3 regions of the Pantoea vagans genome follow, and region 1 is predicted to be linked to each of the others. Evidence: riboswitches for the same ligand, from Rfam matches in the RefSeq annotation. Region 1 holds a riboswitch; each other region holds the start of a gene.
What was found. Region 1 has a riboswitch for thiamine pyrophosphate ahead of thiB (thiamine ABC transporter substrate binding subunit). Riboswitches for the same ligand answer to the same signal wherever they lie in the genome.
Positions count from the first base shown of each region.

Region 2: it holds a riboswitch for thiamine pyrophosphate, as region 1 does, so the genes downstream of both, thiC (phosphomethylpyrimidine synthase ThiC) here and thiB (thiamine ABC transporter substrate binding subunit) in region 1, are expected to answer to the same signal.
Region 3: it holds a riboswitch for thiamine pyrophosphate, as region 1 does, so the genes downstream of both, thiM (hydroxyethylthiazole kinase) here and thiB (thiamine ABC transporter substrate binding subunit) in region 1, are expected to answer to the same signal.

Region 1 covers NZ_CP011427.1:3,317,381-3,321,421, forward strand. The annotation lists gene sgrR (HTH-type transcriptional regulator SgrR) at 104-1,765, shown strand; TPP riboswitch at 1,801-1,893, shown strand; gene thiB (thiamine ABC transporter substrate binding subunit) at 1,942-2,928, shown strand; gene thiP (thiamine/thiamine pyrophosphate ABC transporter permease ThiP) at 2,928-4,041, shown strand, end outside.
Region 2 covers NZ_CP011427.1:3,828,404-3,832,444, forward strand. The annotation lists gene hemE (uroporphyrinogen decarboxylase) at 1-859, opposite strand, end outside; gene nudC (NAD(+) diphosphatase) at 899-1,672, opposite strand; gene LK04_RS17750 (Rsd/AlgQ family anti-sigma factor) at 1,760-2,266, shown strand; TPP riboswitch at 2,492-2,592, shown strand; gene thiC (phosphomethylpyrimidine synthase ThiC) at 2,683-4,041, shown strand, end outside.
Region 3 covers NZ_CP011427.1:1,266,848-1,270,888, forward strand. The annotation lists gene ahpF (alkyl hydroperoxide reductase subunit F) at 1-1,452, shown strand, start outside; gene LK04_RS05915 (hypothetical protein) at 1,519-1,722, opposite strand; TPP riboswitch at 2,048-2,142, shown strand; gene thiM (hydroxyethylthiazole kinase) at 2,176-2,964, shown strand; gene thiD (bifunctional hydroxymethylpyrimidine kinase/phosphomethylpyrimidine kinase) at 2,961-3,761, shown strand; gene fbaB (class I fructose-bisphosphate aldolase) at 3,910-4,041, shown strand, end outside.

The DNA.
Region 1 (4,041 bases):
CGCCATTCATTGCTGAATGCCTCCCGCTCTTCCATTGCTGGGCAGTATGCCTCTAATATGGGGCAGGAAAAACTGAGCGATTCTGAGAAGGAGTTCCCCTTTTATGTCCTCTGCGCGACTGCAACAGCAGTTCATCCGCCTGTGGCAAAGCTGCCAGGGCCAGGATCAGGAAACCACACTAAGCGAGCTGGCCGATCTTTTACACTGTTCACGACGCCATATGCGTAACCTGCTCAATGCCATGCAGGCCGCAGGTTGGCTGATCTGGCAGGCAGAGGCGGGGCGCGGTAAACGCTCCACTTTAAGTTTCAATTACACCGGTTTGGCACTCCAGCAGCAGCGCGCCGAGGATCTGCTGGAGCAGGATCGCATCGAGCAGTTGGTGCAACTGGTGGGTGACAAGGATCAGGTGCGCCAGATGATCGCCGCCCACCTTGGGCGCAGTTTCCGTCAGGGGAAACACATCCTGCGCGTGCTCTACTACCGCCCATTGCCTAATCTGCTGCCCGGCTCGCCGCTGCGTCGCTCTGAAACCCATCTGGCGCGACAAATTTTCAATGGCCTGACGCGAGTAAATGAGGAAAAGGGGGAAGTCGAACCGGATATCGCCCATCACTGGCAGCAAACCTCACCGCTGCACTGGCGATTCTTTTTGCGACCGGCGATTCGCTTTCATCATGGTCGTGAACTGGAGATGGAAGATATCATCGCCTCGCTGGACCGCGTGCGCACCCAGCCGCTGTTTTCCCATATCGAGAATTTGCATTCCCCGGCGCCCTGGACGCTGGATATCCACCTGAGCCAACCTGACGATTGGTTGCCCTGGCTGTTGGCTAGCGTCAGTGCCATGATCCTGCCGCGCGAATGGCCCACGCTGCGCCATTTTTCACGCCAACCCATCGGCACCGGACCCTACAGCGTGGTGCGTAATCAGCAGACACAGCTAAAAATCGCCGCCTGGGATGACTATTTTGGCTATCGCGCCTTAATTGATGATGTGTCTATTTGGGTATTGCCTGAGATCAGTGATGAACTGGTGTACGCCGGGGTGAAACTGCAGGGTGAAACCGCGGATGAGAAGTCCGAAGAGAGCCGGCTTGAAGAAGGCTGCTATTTTCTGCTGTACGATCAGCGGTCCGAACGTGGACGCGATGCCCATTTTCGCCGCTGGGTCAGCTATCTGTTCAATCCCATCGCCCTGCTGAACCATGCAGGAGTAGGTTATCAGCGCTACTGGTTCCCGGCGTACGGTTTACTGCCGCGCTGGCACCATCGTCGCGACCTGACGCCTGCCACAAAACCTGAAGGGTTAACGCAACTGACACTCAGTTGGTACAGCCATCATGTCGAACATGAGGGCATCGCAAATGCGTTACGTCCGCTACTGGCGGAACAAGGTGTTGAGCTAATTACCCAAGAACTCAGCTATGAAGCGTGGTTCGAGGGCGCGGGTGAAAGCGATATCTGGCTCGGCAGCGTCAATTTTACGTTACCACTGGACTACGCACTGTTTGCCCAACTGTACGAGCTGCCGCTGATGCATCACTGTGTGCCCATTGACTGGCAAGCCGATGCTGAACAGTGGCGACAAAAAAACCTGCCTCTGGCCGAATGGAGCAAACATCTGGTCAACAATGACTTCATCCATCCGCTGTTTCACCACTGGTTATTGCTTGAAGGTCAACGCAGTATGCGTGGGGTGCGCCTGAACACGCTCGGCTGGTTTGACTTTAAATCGGCCTGGTTTGCGCCGCCGGAGTTGTGAGGCTTTCACGCTGTCACAGAAGTGTCTAAACTAGGCCGTTCTCAACGGGGTGCCCTTTCCGGGCTGAGATAAACCCGTCGAACCTGATCCGGTTAATACCGGCGTAGGGATTTGAGATGTCCATTAACTCAGATCCTTTGCGACTCGAACTTATTATTCTCCTTAAGGAGCGCAAAGTGTTAAACAAAGTCCTGCCTCTGGTCCTGCTGGTTGCTGCCCCGGCTTTCGCCGCCAAACCGGTACTCACCGTGTATACCTATGATTCCTTCTCTGCGGACTGGGGTCCGGGCCCGGCGGTTAAAAAAGCCTTTGAAGCTGAATGTGGCTGCGAGCTGAAATATGTCGCTCTGGAAGATGGTGTGTCACTGCTCAACCGCGTGCGCATGGAAGGCAAAAACAGCCAAGCCGATGTGGTGCTGGGCCTCGATAATAATCTGGTGCAGGCCGCAGAGAAAACCGGCTTGTTCGCCAAGAGCGCCGTGGACACCAGCAAACTCCAGTTACCGGATGCCTGGCACAACGACACCTTCATTCCGTTTGACTACGGCTACTTCGCATTCGTTTACGATAAGAATAAGCTGAAGAACCCGCCGAAAAGCCTGAAAGAGTTGGTGGAAAGCCCTAAGAAGTGGCGCGTGATTTATGAAGATCCGCGCACCAGTACGCCAGGCCTCGGTTTACTGCTGTGGATGCAGAAAGTGTACGGCGATCAAGCACCTGACGCCTGGCAGAAGCTGGCAAAAAAGACCGTCACGGTCACCAAGGGTTGGAGTGAAGCCTACGGTTTGTTTCTGAAAGGGGAAAGCGATCTGGTGCTGAGTTACACCACCTCTCCGGCTTACCACATCATTGAAGAGAAAAAAGAGAACTACGCGGCAGCACCTTTCAGCGAAGGGCACTATTTGCAGGTGGAAGTTGCAGCTCAACTCGCCAGCAGCAAGCAACCGAAACTGGCGCAGCAATTTATGCAGTTTATGGTCTCTCCGGCCTTCCAGCAGACCATTCCCACCGGCAACTGGATGTATCCAGTGATTAAAAGCGATCTGCCAGCGGGTTATCAGTCATTGTCCAAACCGGCGACGGCGCTGCAGTTCACACCTGCACAAGTTGCTGACCATCGCGCCGATTGGATCAGCGCATGGCAACGCGCCGTTAGCCAATAATGCCCGGTTGGTTGATTCCTGGCACGGCCATCGCACTCCTACTCTGTGCGGTGGCGCTGCTGGCCTTTGGCGCGCTGGTCGTGGCCGCGCCAGTGACAGACTGGTGCGCCCTGCTCACTGACAGTTATCTGCATCATGTGCTGGCGTTCTCCTTTGAGCAGGCGCTGCTGTCGGCCCTGTTCTCCGTGCTGCCCGCCATTTTGCTCGCGCGGGCGCTCTATCGCCGTCGCTTCCCCGGACGAACGCTGTTGCTACGCCTTTGCGCCATGACGCTGGTGCTGCCGGTGCTGGTCGCGGTGTTCGGGCTGCTCAGCGTCTACGGTCGCAGCGGCTGGCTGGCCCAACTCTGTGCTCTGTTGGGCCTTGATTACCGCTTCTCACCTTATGGTTTGCAGGGCATTCTGCTGGCGCACGTGTTCTTCAATCTGCCTTTGGCCACGCGCATGCTATTGCAGGCGCTGGAGAATATTCCCGGTGAACAGCGCCAGCTGGCCGCACAGCTTGGTCTGCGTGGCTGGAACCAGTTTCGTCTGCTGGAGTGGCCGTGGTTGCGCCGCCAAATCCTGCCCACCGCCGCGCTGATCTTTATGCTGTGCTTTGCCAGTTTCGCCACGGTGCTGGCGTTGGGTGGTGGCCCGCAAGCCACCACGCTGGAGTTGGCGATCTATCAGGCGTTGAGTTTCGATTACGATCCCAGCCGGGCGGCGCTGCTGGCACTGCTCCAGCTCGGTTGCTGCTTAATGCTGGTGCTGTTAAGCCAGCGCTTTAGCAAAGCCATCCCCACGGGCAGCCAGAACATTCGCGGTTGGCGTGACCCGCAGGATTCCTGGCAGGCACGCATCAGCGATACCCTACTGATTGGCCTTGCGCTCTTGCTGCTCCTGCCGCCCTTAGCCGCAGTGGTTGTTGATGGCTTACGCGGCGGCGTGGCGGGCGCGCTGCAACAACCTGCGCTGTGGCAGGCGACCTTGACGTCACTGCGCATCGCGCTCGGTGCCGGGCTGCTGTGCGTGATACTGACCATAATGCTGCTGTGGAGCAGCCGAGAATTACGCCAGCGCCAACGTAAGGTGGCGGCTCAGGCGATGGAACTGAGCGGTATGCTGATTCTGG
Region 2 (4,041 bases), 510 kb from region 1:
CCACTTTGTCACCCACACGACGGCGTGCATCAGCAATATCAGTGGTCCAGTCCAGACCCAGCGCATCACAACCGGTTGCCGCTATCGCTTCCAACCACTGTCCGCCGCCTTTGGTGAACAGCGTAATCGGTACACGACGACCTTCATTTTCGTGCAGCACGCTATCAACGATTTTATGCATGTAATACAGCGAGAACTCGCGATAATCACGCCCCGTCAACACACCGCCCCAAGTATCAAATACCATGACCGACTGAGCACCGGCTTTGATCTGGGCGTTTAGATACAGAATGACGCTGTCAGCCAGCTTATCGAGCAACTTGTGCAGCGTTTGTGGCTCGGCATACATCATCTTTTTGATTTTGGTGAAGGCTTTGCTGCTACCGCCTTCAACCATATAGGTTGCCAGCGTCCACGGGCTGCCAGAGAAACCAATCAGCGGGACTTCGCCTTTAAGGTTGTAACGAATGGTACGCACCGCGTTCATCACGTATCCCAGTTCCTGCTCGGGATCGGGAATCGGCAGCTTATCGACATCTGCGCGGCAAGTAATAGGATTGGAGAAACGCGGGCCTTCACCCGTTTCAAAATAGAGCCCCAGCCCCATCGCATCGGGAATGGTCAAAATATCGCTGAAGAGGATCGCCGCATCCAGCGCATAACGACGCAGCGGCTGCAACGTGACTTCACACGCCAGCTCCGCATTCTTACACAGCGACATAAAATCACCGGCCTCAGCGCGCGTGGCTTTGTACTCCGGTAAATAACGCCCGGCTTGTCGCATCATCCACACCGGTGTGACATCTACCGGCTGGCGTAACAGGGCGCGCAGATAACGATCGTTCTTCAGTTCACTCATAATGGGCTCTCTCATGCTAAGGCCGCCAGTGTAGCATTTTCACGAGGCGCTGGCGCGGCACAGGGCAACGGTATCTTCAATCAAACGACGGGCCACCGTCCCCGCCGGGGGTAACAGCGGAAGATCGTCATAGCGATACCAGCCCGCATCCAGTAACTCTTTACCATCGTGCTGCAACTCGCCGCCTTCGTATTCCGCCATAAACGCCATCATCAGAGAGTGCGGGAATGGCCACGGCTGTGAAGTGACATAACGGACGTTCTTGACCCGCACATTACTCTCCTCCATCACCTCTCGCGCCACGGCCTGCTCCAGCGTCTCTCCAACCTCAACGAAGCCAGCTAATACTGTGTAAATGCTGTTGCGGTGACGCGCATGATTGGCGAGCAATATCTCATCGCCTCGACGAATCGCCACGATTATGCAGGGAGCAATTTGTGGGTAATAGCGCTCACGGCAGTGGTGGCACAGGCAGGCAAATTCGCGTTTACTGAGATGCATTTCATGCCCACAGTAACCACACCAGCGATGGGAACGGTAGAACTCCGCCAGTTGTACACCGCGCCCAGCAATCTGGAACAAGCCGACATCTTCGTCGATAAGCTGGCGAACAGAGGCCATATTGTCAGGGCGTGATTCACGCACCAACCAGACATTTTCACCCTGCCATTCGCCAATCAATATGCCCGCGCTACCCACTAAGCCAAAATCGCTCGATAAGCCATGCGGCAGCTCACCTTGCGGCAACCAAAGTTTTTGCTCATGGCTGACAATCCACCAGCCAGCGTCTACGCTTGAGATCTCACGTTGCATCTTATTCGTTGTCCTTAGCGTCAAATGGCACGCTGAATCCTGATGTTAAGTGTCGAATAAACAACTATAACTCACTTGGAGCCCCATATGCTGACCCAGTTAGATGACCTGACAGAGCGTGTAGGTGGCGGTAATGAATTAGTCGACACTTGGTTGCGCGCCCGTCGACAGTTGCTCGTCACGTATTACGAGTTAATTGGCATAAAGCCGAATAAAGATGCGCTTTCAGCGCTGGATGAACAGGCACTGGATGCGTTTTGCCACAATCTGGTGGATTACCTCTCCACCGGGCATTTCAGTATTTACGAACGCATCATCAACGAAATGCAAGGTGACAGCCCGTTAATTGCCGCGTCTCAGATCTACCCCGCACTCGAGGCCAACACCGATAGCATCATGCAGCTGTATGACAGCCATCTTCAGCAAGCCATCAATGATGATAACTGTGTTGAGTTTCAGAAGGCGCTCTCCGAAGTGGGTGAAGTACTGGAGTCACGTTTTACGCTGGAGGATAAACTGGTAAAACTGGCCTGGGATAACCAGCTGGCAAGCGTTCCGGTCGCCAATGAGAGCCCCATTGCACGTCCTGCTTAACCCCGAAAGATGTAAAAGGCTTGTTATTCCGAAAAAGCCCTCTTATGCTGAATGGGCTTTTTTATTGCCCTCTTTATGAGCGGCAAGTTTGTGGTTTAAGCGTAGCGTGCGCAGCCAGTTCACGCACGGACAGCGCACAGGGACCGGAGCGTACACGAAGTACGTGACGGTCACGAGCACTGCCCAGGCGAGAAATGGCAAGCAAAGTAGCTTAAACCGCAAACGCACACCTTGTCGGAGTGCCCCCCGGGGCTGAGACCGTTAATTCGGGATCCGCGGAACCTGATCAGGTTAGTACCTGCGAAGGGAACAAGAGTAGACATAACCAGAACGATGCGTGTTGGCGCCCGGTATCGCTTCTGTTACTCCTTCCGAACTCTGGACAAGCAACTTCCCCTTAAATCAGGAAATTTGCTATGTCTGTTGCTAAAACTTCTCGTCGTGAACAACGTGCACAAGCGCAGGAATTTATTGATTCACTGCAAGGCACCGCTTTTCCCAACTCAAAACGTATCTGGATCACCGGTAGCCGTGAGGATATTCGTGTACCGATGCGCGAAATCCAGCTGAGCCCAACTCAGATTGGCGGCACCAGAGAGAACCCTAAGCTTGAGCCGAATGAAGCTGTGCCGGTGTATGACACCGCAGGTGCTTATGGTGACCCGGAAGCCACTATCGATGTGCATCAGGGATTGGCGAAATTGCGTGCCAGCTGGATTGTCGAACGTGATGACAGCGAAGCGATCCACCAGCTAAGTTCCAGTTATACCCAGCAGCGGTTGGCCGATGAGGGACTGGATCATCTGCGCTTTGAGCACCTACCCCAGCCACGCCGTGCGAAAACCGGCCGCTGTGTGACGCAGTTGCACTATGCTCGACAGGGAATGATTACGCCTGAAATGGAGTTTATTGCGGTCCGTGAAAACATGGGGCGCGAACGTATTCGTGGTGAAGTGCTGCTGCAACAACATCCCGGGCACAGCTTCGGGGCGCATCTGCCGGAAAACATTACCGCCGAATTTGTCCGTCAGGAAGTGGCCAGCGGTCGAGCCATTATCCCCTCCAACATTAATCACCCTGAATCTGAACCGATGATCATTGGCCGTAACTTTTTGGTCAAAGTGAATGCCAATATCGGCAACTCGGCGGTGAGTTCATCGATTGAGGAGGAAGTAGAGAAACTGGTGTGGTCAACGCGCTGGGGCGCCGATACCGTGATGGACCTCTCCACAGGCCGTTACATCCATGAAACGCGGGAATGGATTTTGCGAAACAGTCCGGTGCCGATTGGAACCGTACCGATTTATCAGGCGCTGGAGAAGGTTAACGGCGTAGCGGAAGATCTGAACTGGGAAATCTTCCGCGACACCCTGCTTGAGCAAGCCGAACAGGGCGTCGATTACTTCACCATTCACGCGGGCGTGCTGTTGCGCTATGTTCCGATGACCGCCAAACGTCTGACCGGCATTGTCTCGCGCGGGGGATCGATCATGGCGAAGTGGTGCCTGTCGCATCATCAGGAGAGTTTCCTGTATCTGCACTTCCGCGAGATTTGCGAGATCTGTGCGGCTTATGATGTTGCCCTCTCACTGGGCGATGGCCTGCGTCCAGGGTCGATTCAGGATGCCAACGATGAAGCGCAGTTTGCCGAACTGCACACCTTGGGTGAGCTAACGAAGATCGCCTGGGAATACGATGTGCAGGTGATGATTGAAGGCCCAGGCCATGTGCCAATGCAGATGATCCGCCGTAACATGACCGAACAGCTGGAGCAC
Region 3 (4,041 bases), 2.1 Mb from region 1:
CTGACCGATATCGCGAGCTTGTCAGAAAAAGTCAGCTTCCGTGAAGAGAATGATCGTCCGGTTCGTAAACCCTCTTTTCTGATCACTAACCCAGGCAGCCAGAGCGGCCCACGCTTTGCCGGTTCGCCAATGGGTCACGAATTTACTTCACTGGTCCTGGCACTGCTGCAGACCGGTGGACACCCGTCGAAAGAGTCACAGAGTCTGCTGGAGCAAGTGGTTGCTCTGGACACTGACCTGCATTTCGAAACCTATTACTCACTGTCGTGCCACAACTGTCCTGACGTGGTGCAGGCGCTGAATCTGATGGCGATCCTCAACCCGCGCATCAGCCACACCGCCATCGATGGCGGCATGTTCCAGAACGAAATCACCGAACGTAACGTGATGGGTGTGCCTGCCGTATTCCTTAACGGCACCGAGTTTGGTCAGGGCCGTTTAAGCCTGGCGGAAATCGTCGGCAAAGTGGATACCAATGCTGAGAAACGTGCAGCCGAAGAGCTGAACAAGCGTGATGCCTATGAAGTGCTGATCGTCGGTAGCGGCCCCGCGGGCGCAGCGGCAGCGATCTACTCGGCACGTAAAGGTATCCGCACTGGCCTGATGGGCGAGCGTTTCGGTGGCCAGGTGCTCGACACGGTAGACATCGAAAACTACATCTCCGTCCAGAGAACCGAAGGCGCGAAGTTGGCTGGTTCACTGCGTGCTCACGTCGATGACTACGATGTAGACGTGATTGATACCCAGAGCGCAATCAAACTGATTCCGGCGGCGAAAGAGGGCGGTCTGCACGCGATTGAAACCGCATCTGGCGCAGTTCTGAAATCACGCAGCATCATCATTGCTACCGGTGCTCGCTGGCGCAACATGGGTGTGCCGGGTGAAGAGCAGTATCGCACCAAAGGCGTCACCTATTGCCCACACTGTGACGGCCCGCTGTTTAAAGGCAAGCGCACGGCGGTAATCGGCGGCGGCAACTCTGGTGTGGAAGCGGCTATCGATCTGGCCGGTCTGGTTGAGCACGTGACGCTGCTGGAATTTGCCAGCGAAATGCGTGCCGATAAAGTGCTGCAGGACAAACTGCGTAGCCTGAAAAACGTCGATGTGATTCTGAATGCACAGACCACCGAAGTGAAAGGCGACGGCAGCAAAGTGACCGGTCTGAGCTACATCGACCGTAACAACCAGACCAGCCACGAGATCGCGCTGAGCGGCATCTTCGTGCAGATTGGTTTGTTGCCGAACACTACTTTCCTTGAAGGTGCGGTAGAGCGTAACAAAATGGGCGAGATCATCATCGATGCCAAGTGCGAAACCAGCCTGAAAGGCGTATTCGCCGCCGGTGACTGCACCACGGTGCCGTACAAGCAGATCATCATTGCCAGCGGTGAAGGCGCTAAAGCCTCACTCAGCGCCTTTGATTATCTGATCCGCACCCAACCGGCTGAATAAGTTTTATTGCGATAGCCACGCAGCAGCCCCGCACCTTGTGTTGCGGGGCTTTTTTTTGCCCGATGATTATCCCAGCCAGCGGCGCGCTTCAGCATCGCTAATATCACGGTAATACACTTTGTGTATTTGTTCTCCGCACCCTTTACACTGCGCTTCAATGTGCGTCGAAAAATAGTGGCGACCACCAGGAGAAATTGCCCCTTTACGGGAAATACGAATCTGATGCCAACGATGTGCGTGCGGAATAAAGCTGAATAACTTTAGGTTCATTTTCGATCCCGGAATTGGGTGGGCAGAGTCTGTCTTCAAGTCCGGAGGGGGATTAGGCCGTTTTATGGGATGTCAGGCGTTGATGCTAATCAATTAGTGGTATTGATTATCTTAATTTCCGCGTTTTTGCCTATGTAGATTAAAAAAGGAATTAATACATTAAGCGGATATATTTTCAGTTATTGATCTGGCGGGTGATGTTTATTTTATTGATGGAGGATGAATATTTTATATTTTGATGTGGCGCAATTATTCTCACTCACCGCACAAACCACAATTTACAACCTGCGCGACTGCGCTTATCCTGTCGTCGGCATGTTCTGCATGCCATGACTCGGGGTGCCCCTGTATACAGGGCTGAGATACACCCGCTGACCTGATCTGGATAATGCCAGCGTAGGGAAGTCAGATGCCTGACCGCATTCGCCTTCTTGATCGCCGGTTGGGAGCTTTATGACACACCAGCCTGAAATACTCTCCACTACGCAGCTCGCGCAATCCCTGCACTTACTGCGGCAGCAAACTCCGTTAGTGCACTGCATGACCAATGACGTAGTGCAAACCTTTACCGCTAATGTGCTGCTGGCGTTGCAGGCGTCTCCGGCGATGGTGATTGACCCAGAAGAGGCGGCCCAATTTGCTGGTTTCGCGGATGCGTTGCTGATCAATGTGGGTACCTTAACCCGCGACCGCCGCGATGCGATGTTAGCCGCCGTGCAGGCCGCGCAGAAAGCAGGAACACCCTGGACGCTCGATCCGGTGGCAGTGGGTGCGTTATCACTGCGTACCGAATTCTGCCAACAGCTGCTGGGCCTGCAACCCGCCGCGATTCGTGGCAATGCTTCTGAAATCCTTGCGCTAGCCAATCAGGCGGCTGGAGGGCGTGGCGTGGATAGCGTGCATCAAGCGGATGCCGCGCTGAGCGCAGCCCAGCAACTGGCGCAGAAATATCAAACCGTTGTCGCGGTAACCGGAGAAGTTGATTACGTCACTGACGGTAAAAGCACGCTGGCGATCCCTGGTGGCAGCCCCTTGATGACGCGTGTGGTCGGCACCGGTTGCGCACTGTCTGCGGTGGTTGCTGCTTTCGCCAGCTTGCCAGGCGAGCGCCTGCAGCACATTGCAGCAGCGTGCCGCGTGATGTCGTTGGCGGGTGAGCAGGCTGCACGTCAGGTGCAGGGGCCCGGCAGCTTTGTCGTCGCTTTCCTTGACGGACTCTGGACTCTGGAGGTGGCGGCATGAAACGCATCAATGCTTTAACCATCGCTGGCACCGATCCAAGCGGTGGCGCGGGTATTCAGGCCGATCTCAAAGCCTTCTCCGCGTTGGGCGCTTACGGCACCAGTGTGATCACCGCACTGGTGGCGCAGAATACCTGTGGCGTGCAGTCGGTGTATCGTATTGAACCCGATTTTGTTGGCGCGCAACTGGATTCGGTGCTGGACGATGTGCGCATCGATGCCGCCAAAATCGGTATGCTGTCTGAAACTGCGATTGTTGAAGTGGTCGCGCAGCGGCTGAAACGGGCCAGCCTGCCGTTTGTGGTGCTGGATACGGTGATGATTGCGAAAAGCGGGGATCCGCTGCTGTCACCCGATGCGGTGGCGAGCGTGCGTGAGTTACTGCTGCCGCACGTCTCATTGATCACGCCGAACCTGCCGGAAGCGGCAACGCTGCTGGGTCGCGATATGGCGCAGGATGAGAAGAGCATGCTGATGCAGGGCGATGCGCTGCTGGATCTCGGCTGCGAAGCGGTGCTGATGAAGGGCGGCCATCTGAGTGATGCCGAAAGCCCAGACTGGCTGATTACACGTGCAGGACGTCAGCGCTTCACTGCCCCGCGCGTCAATACGCGACATACCCATGGCACGGGCTGCACGCTCTCGGCGGCGCTGGCGGCGTTGCGCCCTCGTCATGATAACTGGTCAGATACGGTAGAAGAGGCCAAAGCCTGGCTGCAACAGGCGCTGCTGCATGCTGATTCACTGGAAGTCGGGAAGGGCATTGGGCCGGTGCACCATTTCCATCAATGGTGGTAGGGCGTAACGCCAGATTGCCGCTTTTTCACTGCGTATCCGTCTGAAAAATGGTGTCAGCAATTTGCCAGCCTGGCGCTTTTCGGTCCAGGCTGTTGGGGGCGAATCGGCAGGTGCCGGTTCCCATCCAGCCATTTATTCAGGAGTCAACATGACGGACATCGTACAGTTATTGGGCAAAGAAGCGGACACCCTTCTTCAACATCGCTGCATGACCATTCCAGCGGACAGCCTTTATTTACCCGGCGCGGATTATGTTGATCGTGTCATGATCGACAACAAT